2 regions of the Streptomyces sp. EDA2-14 genome follow, and region 1 is predicted to be linked to the other one. Evidence: riboswitches for the same ligand, from Rfam matches in the RefSeq annotation. Region 1 holds a riboswitch; the other holds the start of a gene.
The links. A riboswitch is a leader RNA that binds a small molecule or an ion and turns the genes downstream of it on or off. The one in region 1 is predicted to bind cyclic di-AMP.
Positions count from the first base shown of each region.

Region 2: it holds a riboswitch for cyclic di-AMP, as region 1 does, so the genes downstream of both, ACY34M_RS18830 (M23 family metallopeptidase) here and ACY34M_RS26290 (transglycosylase family protein) in region 1, are expected to answer to the same signal.

Region 1 covers NZ_JBUEGE010000012.1:142,388-147,228, reverse strand. The annotation lists gene ACY34M_RS26300 (FtsB family cell division protein) at 1-415, opposite strand, end outside; gene eno (phosphopyruvate hydratase) at 529-1,809, opposite strand; gene ACY34M_RS26290 (transglycosylase family protein) at 2,130-2,849, opposite strand; cyclic di-AMP (ydaO/yuaA leader) riboswitch at 2,854-3,011, opposite strand; gene ACY34M_RS26285 (LysM peptidoglycan-binding domain-containing protein) at 3,192-4,199, opposite strand; gene ACY34M_RS26280 (cytochrome P450 family protein) at 4,680-4,841, opposite strand, start outside.
Region 2 covers NZ_JBUEGE010000006.1:229,192-234,032, reverse strand. The annotation lists gene ACY34M_RS18850 (aspartate aminotransferase family protein) at 1-141, shown strand, start outside; gene ACY34M_RS18845 (helix-turn-helix domain-containing protein) at 217-870, shown strand; gene ACY34M_RS18840 (DUF6126 family protein) at 863-1,021, shown strand; gene ACY34M_RS18835 (tyrosine-protein phosphatase) at 1,047-1,844, opposite strand; cyclic di-AMP (ydaO/yuaA leader) riboswitch at 2,229-2,399, shown strand; gene ACY34M_RS18830 (M23 family metallopeptidase) at 2,402-3,178, shown strand; gene ACY34M_RS18825 (SGNH/GDSL hydrolase family protein) at 3,352-4,179, shown strand; gene ACY34M_RS18820 (TetR/AcrR family transcriptional regulator) at 4,222-4,841, opposite strand, start outside.

The DNA.
Region 1 (4,841 bases):
CGGCGCGCTCGGCGGCGGCGGTGCGCTCGTTCGGCACCACGTACCCGGTCTCGCCAGGCATCACCATGTGCAGGCGCTCGCGGATGCGCTGCTCGGCGTACGCGTCGTCCTGCCAGCGGGCCTTCTGGTCGCGCAGCTTGTCGACCCGCTCCTTGGCCTCCTGCTGCTGGCGCTGCAGGTCCTCGATCTCGCCGCGCTGGGAGACGTACTGCCTTATCGGGTACGCGAGCGCGACGACGAGGGTGCACAGGACCAGGGCGAGCAGGGCCGCGCGGCCGGTGAGCCGGGAGCGGCGGGCCTGCCGCTTGCTCTGCGAGCGGTAGACGCGCTCGGCGGTCTGCTCGCCCAGGATCCGCAGGCGGGTGGCCGTGGAGAAGCGATCTTTGGAGTCCCTGTCTCGGACCTTTCCGGGCATCGCCTGCTCCGCCTCCCCGTCGCCGCTCACGGCTCACGTACGTACGTCCCCGCACACGGTACGGGACCGAGTGCGGGGACGTACGTAACTGCCTACTGCCTCAGGGCAAGCCGTCAGCCCTTGAAGCGCGGGAAGGCCGAGCGACCGGCGTAGACCGCCGCGTCGTCCAGGATCTCCTCGATGCGCAGCAGCTGGTTGTACTTGGCGACGCGCTCGGAGCGGGCCGGGGCGCCGGTCTTGATCTGGCCGCAGTTCGTGGCGACGGCGAGGTCCGCGATCGTCACGTCCTCGGTCTCGCCCGAGCGGTGCGACATCATGCACTTGAAGCCGTTGCGCTGGGCGAGCTCGACGGCGTCCAGGGTCTCGGTCAGCGAACCGATCTGGTTCACCTTCACGAGCAGGGCGTTCGCCGAGTTCTCCTCGATGCCGCGGGCCAGGCGCTCCGGGTTGGTGACGAAGAGGTCGTCGCCGACGAGCTGGACCTTGTCGCCCAGCTTCTCGGTGATGACGTTCCAGCCGGCCCAGTCGTCCTCGTACAGCGGGTCCTCGATGGAGACGAGCGGGTACGCGGAGACGAGCTCCTCGTAGTACTCCGTCATCTCGGCGGCGGAGCGCTCCTTGCCCTCGAACTGGTACTTGCCGTCCTTGTAGAACTCGGAGGCGGCGACGTCGAGCGCGAGGGCGATCTGCTGGCCGGGAACGTAACCGGCTTCCTTGATGGCCTCGAGGATGAGGTCGAGGGCCTCACGGTTCGAGCCCAGGTTCGGGGCGAAGCCGCCCTCGTCGCCGAGGCCGGTGGCCAGGCCCTTGCTCTTCAGGACCTTCTTCAGCGTGTGGTAGACCTCGGCGCCCCAGCGCAGGGCCTCGGAGAAGGACTCCGCGCCGATCGGGGCGATCATGAACTCCTGGATGTCGACGTTGGAGTCCGCGTGGGATCCACCGTTCAGGATGTTCATCATCGGGACCGGCAGCAGGTGCGCGTTCGGACCACCGAGGTAGCGGAACAGCGGCAGGTCGGAGGCCTCGGAGGCGGCGTGGGCGACGGCGAGGGAGACGCCGAGGATGGCGTTGGCGCCGAGCGAGCCCTTGTTGTCGGTCGCGTCCAGGTCGAACATCGCCTGGTCGATCAGGCGCTGCTCGGTGGCGTCGTAGCCGACCAGCTCCGGGCCGATCTGCTCGATGACGGCGAGGACGGCCTTCTCGACGCCCTTGCCCTGGTAACGGTTGGGGTCACCGTCGCGGAGTTCGATGGCCTCGAAGGCACCGGTGGAGGCACCCGACGGGACGGCGGCACGGCCGGTGCTCCCGTCGTCGAGGCCGACCTCGACCTCGACCGTGGGGTTGCCTCGGGAGTCCAGGATTTCCCGGGCTACGACGACGTCGATGGACGGCACGAGCATCTCCTTCTGGAATGTGACGCAGGCTATGCGGGCGGCTGCTCGGATCCGTGTCGGATCCGTGGGCCCGCCCCCTGAGCGTAACCGGCTCGCGGGCATCGGCCATCCGAACGCCCGTCTCATGGACAACGCCGTGAGCGAAATGTTTCCTAACGGAACAAAAACAGCGACCTTCGTCCCGGCTGTGCCGGGGCGAAGGTCGCCGAAGTGAGCGGCCCGTGGGGACGGGGGGCGGCGGGACTCGGCGTCCGCCGATGCCGAGTCCGTGCCTGGTGGTCCTGTGCGGACCTGTGGTCCTTCTAGGGACCGAACGCTTCTTAGCTGAGGTGCAGCTGCTGACCCGGGTAGATCAGGTTGGCGTCCTTGACGATGTCCTTGTTCTTCTCGAACACCTGCTGCCAGGTGGTGCCGTGCGCCTCGGCGATCTTGCTGAGGGTGTCACCGGACTTCACCTTGTACTCGCCGTCGCCCTTCTCGACCTTGTTGCCGGTCGGGGTGGTGACGGTGTCCTGCTTCGGAGCGGCCTGCTTCGGGGCCTCCTGCTTCGGGGCCTCCTGCTTGGGGGCCTCCTGCTGCTGCGGCTGCTGGCGCTGCTCGGAGCGGTCGGCGCGCTGCTGGGTGTCCTGCTGCTGCGAGGACGAGTCGGCCGAGCCGCCGTCGTACGAGGCGGAGGACAGGCCCGTGCCGCAGTTCGGCCAGGCGCCCTTGCCCTGCGAGGCGAGAACCTTCTCGCCGACGGCTATCTGCTGGGCCTTGGAGGCCTGGTCGGCGGTGGAGGCGTACTGGTCGCCGCCGTAGGCGGACCAGGTGGAGGACGAGAACTGCAGGCCACCGTAGAAACCGTTGCCGGTGTTGGTGGACCAGTTGCCGCCGGACTCGCACTGCGCGACCTGGTCCCACTCGGACGAGGTGGCGGCGGAGGCGGAGGTCGCACCCATCAGCGGCACGGCGACGGCGGCAGCGGCGACACCGCCGAGCGTGGCGACGCGGACGGCCTTGGACGGGCGGCGGTGCTTGTTCTTGCCGGAAAACAGCATGGAGAAATCTCCTCACCGACGCCTGCGAGGTGAGCTGTCGGGTTCGGGCCAGTGAGTGCCCGGCAGCCGCATCCTTGTGCGCTGCTTCACCCCAAGCCCGTCCGGTCTCCCGGAAGGGCGCTTACCTGGGTCCCCCGCTCCTGCCTACGGCGCTTACGCGTCGACTGTTCCCGTAAGGACGTTGGCAGGATTCGGCGTGACGTCCTTCGGGGCCCGCTGAGGCGAGCGGTGACGACCGTAAGCAGTCGATCCGCCCGATTTCAAAGTTGATCAGGGGCTTTGAGACCCATGTCTCACTCGACCTACAACGGACAAAGCCCCTTCAACCAACCCGAACCCGAGCTACTTTTTGTCCGTTCCATCCCCAAGGTCCAGGCTCTGACCAGGAAGGATGAGGTCTGGGTCGGTACCGACCGTGTCCTTGTTCCGCTCGTAGAGCGCGTCCCAGCCGCCGGTCACGTCCCGGGCCTCCGCGATGTCCCACAAGTTGTCGCCGGCGCGCACCGTGTAGGCGTCGCCGTCGCGCTTCTGCTCACGGGAGGCGTGACGACCCTCACCCGTACGGGAGTCGGAGCCGTCGTCGGTGGCGCGGTCGCCGCGGTGCCGGCCGGCGGACGCCTCGTCGGACTCCGTGTCGGACGTCTCACCGGACGGCGAGGCGGAGGGCGCGGCCGACCCGGAGGCCTCTTCGTCGTCGGCGTCAGAGGGTGCGTGGGACTTGTCACTTGAGGCGCCCGGGGAGTCCTCCGCCTTATTACCGGAGGTATCGCCCGACGCGTCCGCGGAGGGACTGTCCGAGGCCTCGGCATCGGCCTCGTCGTCCGTCGCGTCTGCGGAGTCGCCGGAATCCGCCTTGCCGGTGGCGCCGTCGGCCGACTCCTTGCCGGTATCGGCGCTCGCGTCCGCGTCGGCGTCGGACGACTCGGAGGGCTGCGGGGACGCGGAGACGCCCGGGTCGACGTCCGCCGAGCCGTCGTCCTTCGTGAGGTCCGCGGTGAGCGAGCACATCGGCCAGGCGCTCACACCCTCGTCGTCGAGCACCTTCTCGGCGACGGCTATCTGCTGGGAGCGGCTGGCCTGGTCGGCACGCGGGGCGTAGTCGAGCCCGCCGTACTGCTCCCATCTCTCCTGCGTGAACTGGAGACCGCCGTAGTAGCCGTTGCCGGCGTCCAGGCTCCACTGCCCGCCGCTCTCGCACTCGGCGAGCTTGTCCCACGCCTGCGTGGTCGCGGCACTCGCGCCGCTCGCGGCGAACAGCGGGATCGCGATGGCGCTGCCGGCGACTCCGGCCGCGACGACCAGAGCAGGGGCCTGACGGGGGCGACGGTGACGACCGTTCCCGGAGAGCATGCGGTTGCCTTTCGCGAGACTGATGCTGCTACGCGCGACGGGTGGTGCAAGTGGTGCGGGTTGTGCATGTGTCGCGATGATCCGTGAACGTAGCGGCACTCGAACGCCTGTCACAAGTCGATGCAGCGTAGATCACGTGAAAGTCACAGTCTTGACGAGCCGTCACTTCCGCTCGGGGGTGAACTCCACGGGGAGCGAGTGCAATCCGGACATATGAGGGTGGCGGGCTGACTGCTCACGCCACCCTCGTGACGCGTCCGATCAGGCGGCGCGCCCGTCATCGCCCCCGGTTCGCCGGGCGACGACGCCGGTGTCCGGGGCGGTGTCGGACACAAATCCGGCGACGATCCGGAAGGGCGGCAAGGTCGAACGCTGATGCGCCGACTCTCCTCGGCTGTTGCCGGAGCACTGGAGCTTTCCCTGTAGTCGCAACGGACAAATCCCAGAGCCGTGCGGACTTGTCGGCGCCGAGCCGGGTGGTCACGCTCGACTGGCCGTGTCGGCGGGCCCGGACGGCCGCTGGGACTCGGCTTGCGGAGTGAAGACCACCGGCAGGCTCCGGAGGCCACGCATGATCAGGCCGCCACGCCACCTGAGCTCGGTCGGATCCACCGCCAGGGCCAGGTCCGGAATGCGGCGGAA
Region 2 (4,841 bases), on a different contig from region 1:
CCGCCACTCGTGGTGGACGAGGCCGACGTCGAGCGGTTCGTCGCGGCGTTCACCGCGGTCATGGACGACGCGCACAGCGGGGGAGGACTGATGTGGGACTTCGGCAAGACACTGATCAAGCAGGCGGTGGCGAACCGCTGACCTTCACCGATCGGGTCTTTTGCCTCTGAGGCAATAAATTTGCCGCTCGGGCAGGGCTCTGGCTCAATCGACGGTATGAGCCCTGCCGTCCCACCGGACGAGGCGGACGGTGCGGTGGTCCCGGAATCCCCGGAACTGCCCGCCGTCGCGCCCCAGCTCCGCGAACTGCGCCGCCGCGCCGCCCTCACCCTGGAGGCCGCCGCCGCATCCGCCGGTCTGTCCCCGGCGCACCTCTCCCGCCTGGAGACCGGACAGCGCCAGCCCTCGCTGCCGATGCTGCTCTCCCTCGCCCGCATCTACGGTACGACGGTCTCCGAGCTGCTCGGCGAGGCCCCCGCCGACCGGGACGCGGTCGTCCGCGGCGGCACCCTGGAGCCCACCGAGGCCGGCGGCTGGACGTACCAGCAGGCCGGCTCGCACGGCCGGGGCATGCAGGCGCTGCGGGTCCACGCGCCGTACGGCTCGCAGGGCGACGTCGTGCGCGTGCACCCCGGCGAGGAGTGGCTGTACGTGCTGTCGGGGCGGCTCCGGCTGCGGCTCGGGGACACGTCCTACCGGCTCGATCCGGGGGACAGCTCGCACTTCGACTCGCTCACCCCGCACCGGATCGCCGCCGTCGACCAGGGCGGCGTCGACTTCCTCTTCGTCCACACCCTGCTGCAGAGCCCGACGGCCGCGCTGTGCCTCGGCCCGGCATCGGGACCGGTAAAGGAGAACCGCCATGGGTGACACCACCGGGCCGACCGCGCGCCCCGACCGCCGCGACATCGAGGACAAGCTGCCGCGCGGCATCCTGGTGCGGGTCCTCGTGTACGTCTTCGCGGGGCACGCTCTGGCCGCGTTCATCTATCTGCTGTTCACGCTGGGCGGCAGCCGCTGACGCGGCTGCCCGGCGGGAGCGGCGCTCAGTCCAGCAGGCGCTCGCGCAGCCGCTCGCGCGTCGCGGACGTCACCTTCAGGCCCTCTTCGAGGTAGCGGTCCGTGCTGCCCCACTGCTCCTCGATGGTCTCCAGGCCCGCGTTCAGGTACTCGACGCGGGCGTCGAAGAGCGGGCTGAGCAGCTCCATGACCTCGTCGGAGTAGGCGTCCTTCGACGCGGCGGTGCGGTGCACCTTGTAGCGGCGGTGCTTCTCGTTCGACTTGAGGTAGTCCGCCTCGATGGCGTCGCGCTCCACGCCCACCGCGAGCAGCGTCACCGCGATCGACAGGCCCGCCCGGTCCTTGCCCGCCGCGCAGTGCATCAGTGCGGGCAGGCTGTCCTCGGCGAGCGAGTGCAGGATGCGGCTGTGCTCGCCGGTGCGCTCCTTGATCATGGTCCGGTAGGACTCGACGAGCCGCTCCGCCGCGCGTCCCTCCGACAGGATCGTGCGCAGCTGCTGGATGTCGCCGTCGCGGACCATGGCCCAGAACTCGGCGCCGTCGGCCGGGTCGTTGAGCGGCAGGTTCAGATTGCGCACGCCGGGGAGGTCGACGTCCGGGCCCTCCAGCTTCCGGTCGGCCGCGTTGCGGAAGTCGAAGACCGTGTGCAGGCCGAGGGAGGACAGGAAGGTCGCGTCCTCGGCCGTGGCGTGGGCGAGGTGGCCGCTGCGGAAGAGCACGCCCTGGCGCACGCGTCGGCCGTCCACGGTGGGCAGGCCGCCCACGTCGCGGAAGTTGCGCACTCCGGTCAGCTCGGGCTCGGTGGACGGTGCGTGCTGCGTCACAGGGGCTCCTCCCAATCGGTGCACCGGCGTTGAGTCGCCGGCGGGCGCGCTCCTGACGATACGACATCGGTTCCAGAGGCAACCATCTGTCCGATTCGCCCGGATATGTAGCAACTGTGCCCGGATCGGAGGGGCTTGTGGGCGTGTGCGTGACCGGCCTCATGTTCGTGACGCTGCGTGGCAGTCGGCCCGGATTGCCTCCCCAGTAATTCCCGAAGGTATGGCGTTGGTAAAGCGGAGAATGTCGACGCAGGGTGACACAGGGAAGCCCCGGAAACCCAAGGAATTGCGACCGCAAGTGAATTCGGCAGTTGTCGTCGACATTGCGGTTCGCCTACGGTCACCAATCACTCCGGTCGGAACGCCTAGTCCTGCCGCCGCCCGGATTCCCTTTCGACAACCCGTCACGGCAGGAGCGGGGGACCCACACGCACGACGCCGTGGAGGGATTTCCCGAAGCGGCTAGGGGTGAAGCCGAGTCCGCACCGCGGGCGAGGCCGGGCATCTCCAGCCCGAACCCGACAGCTCACCTCGTAGGCGACGGAGAGGAAACACCCATGCCCGCCAAGGGAAAGCACCGTCTTTCGACCTCCCGCCGCATCGCCCGCGTCGCCGCCGTCGCCACCGCGGGCGGGGCCGCGATCGCGCTCCCGCTCATGGGGGCCGGCAGTGCCTCGGCCGCGACCTCCGGCGCCACCGCCGACACCACCACGTACACCGTGAAGTCCGGTGACACGCTCTCGAAGATCGCCAAGGCGCAGGACGTCGACGGCGGCTGGAAGAAGCTGTACGAGGACAACAAGGGCGTCGTCGGCTCCGACGCGGACCGCATCGAGATCGGCATGAAGCTCACCCTCGGCGGCGAGGCTCAGGCCGACTCCGAGGGCAAGGCCACCGCCACGCAGGCCGAGGCCAAGACCACCGCCTCCGGCGACTACGTGGCGCCGGTCGACGGCGCCCAGGGTCACGGCTACGGCAACTCCGGCTCCATGTGGTCCAGCGGCAGCCACACCGGCGCCGACTTCTCGGTCTCCACCGGAACCTCCGTGAAGTCGATCGCCGACGGCACCGTCGTGTCGACCGGCTCCGGTGGCGCGTACGGCAACGAGGTCGTCGTCAAGCACGCCGACGGCCACTTCTCCCAGTACGGCCACCTGTCCTCGATCGGCGTCTCCCAGGGCCAGACCGTGACGGCCGGCCAGGAGATCGCCAAGTCCGGCGCGACCGGCAACGTGACCGGACCGCACCTGCACTTCGAGGTCCGCACGACCGCGGACTACGGCTCGGACATCGACCCGATCGCCTACCTGAGCGAGCACGGCGTCACCGCCTGAGACCTGTCGTAGCGGCTCGTCGGCCCGCTCCGTTCGGCGCCCGGAGGGAATTCCCTCCGGGCGCCGAATCGCGTGCGCGCACTTATTCCCCGGATCGCGAGTGGGGTATCTCACCACGCGTCAACCCCTACCTACGATGGCGTAGGTCACTTTTCGCGAGCGAAAATACGTGGGTGGCACACGAATCGAGAGCACTCACGGAATCACTCAACGGCACGATCCGGTCCTACGCGGCCGTCGGCGACAGCTTCACCGAGGGCGTCGGCGACCCCGGCCCCGACGGGAACTTCGCGGGCTGGGCCGACCGGCTCGCCGTCCTCCTGGACGACCGCGTGCCCGAGGACACCTTCCAGTACGCGAACCTGGCCGTGCGGGGCAAGCTCCTCGACCAGATCGTCGCCGACCAGGTGCCCAAGGCGGTCGAGCTCGCCCCCGACCTCGTGACCCTGGTCGCCGGCGGCAACGACATCATCCGCCCCGGCACCGACCCGGACGACGTGGCCGAGCGCTTCGAGAAGGCCGTCGCCACCCTCGCCGACTCGGCCGGGACCGTGATGCTGGCCACCGGCTTCGACACCCGTGACGTGGCGGTGCTCAAGCACCTGCGCGGCAAGATCGCCACCTACAACATGCACGTGCGGGCCATCGCCGACCGGTACGGCTGCGCGATGCTCGACCTGTGGTCCCTGAAGTCCATCCAGGACCGCCGGGCCTGGGACGAGGACCGCCTGCACCTCTCGCCCGAGGGGCACACGCGGGTGGCGCTGCGCGCAGGGCAGGCGCTCGGCATCGAGGTGCCGGCCGACCCCGAGCAGGCGTGGCCGATGCTGCCGCCGCGCGGCACGTTCGAGGTGCGGCGCGACGACATCCACTGGGCCCGCGAGTTCCTGGTGCCCTGGATCGGGCGCCGGCTGCGCGGCGAGTCCTCCGGCGACCGCGTGCAGGCCAAGGGCTTCGTCGACCCGCACACCGTCAAGGCGCACCTGCAGTCCGCGTCCTGACGCCTTTCCTCGCGGCGGTACGGCGGCGCTGACGGTCTCCCGTCAGCGCCCCGCCCCCGTCAACTCCGCCCGATCCAGGCCCAGTTCGCGGGCGAGTGCCTCGTCCACCCACTCCTGCATGCGGGTGCGCGACACCGTGCCCCGCTCGCCCTCGTACGCCGTCATCTGCACGGCGAGCCCGTCCAGCAGCGCCGTCAGCCGCAGCGCCGCCCCCATCGGGTCCGGGCAGCCGAACTCGCCGGCCGCCACGCCCTCGGCGATCACCTCCGCGAGCGCCGCCTTCCACTGCCGGTCGAGGTCCCGCGTGACCTCCCGCAGCGCGGGCTCGCGCAGCGCCGCGGCCCAGCCCTCGATCCACAGCCGCCAGCCCTTGGCCTGCCCCGTCGGCGCGTACCAGCGCACCGCGGCGCGCAGCCGCTTCAGGGCCGTCGTGCGGCGGCCGAGCAGCTTGCGCAGATGCGCCAGGTCGCCCTCGGCCGCGTGCGCGAACGCGGCCGCGACGAGCTTCTCCTTCGTCGAGAAGTGGTACAGCACCAGCGCGTTGCTCACGCCGAGCGCCGATGCCACGTCGGCGATGCGCACGGCGGCGACCCCGCGCACCTCGATCTGCTCGATGGCGGCTCGCAGCAGCTCTTCGCGCCGCTCGGGCACGCTCAACCGGA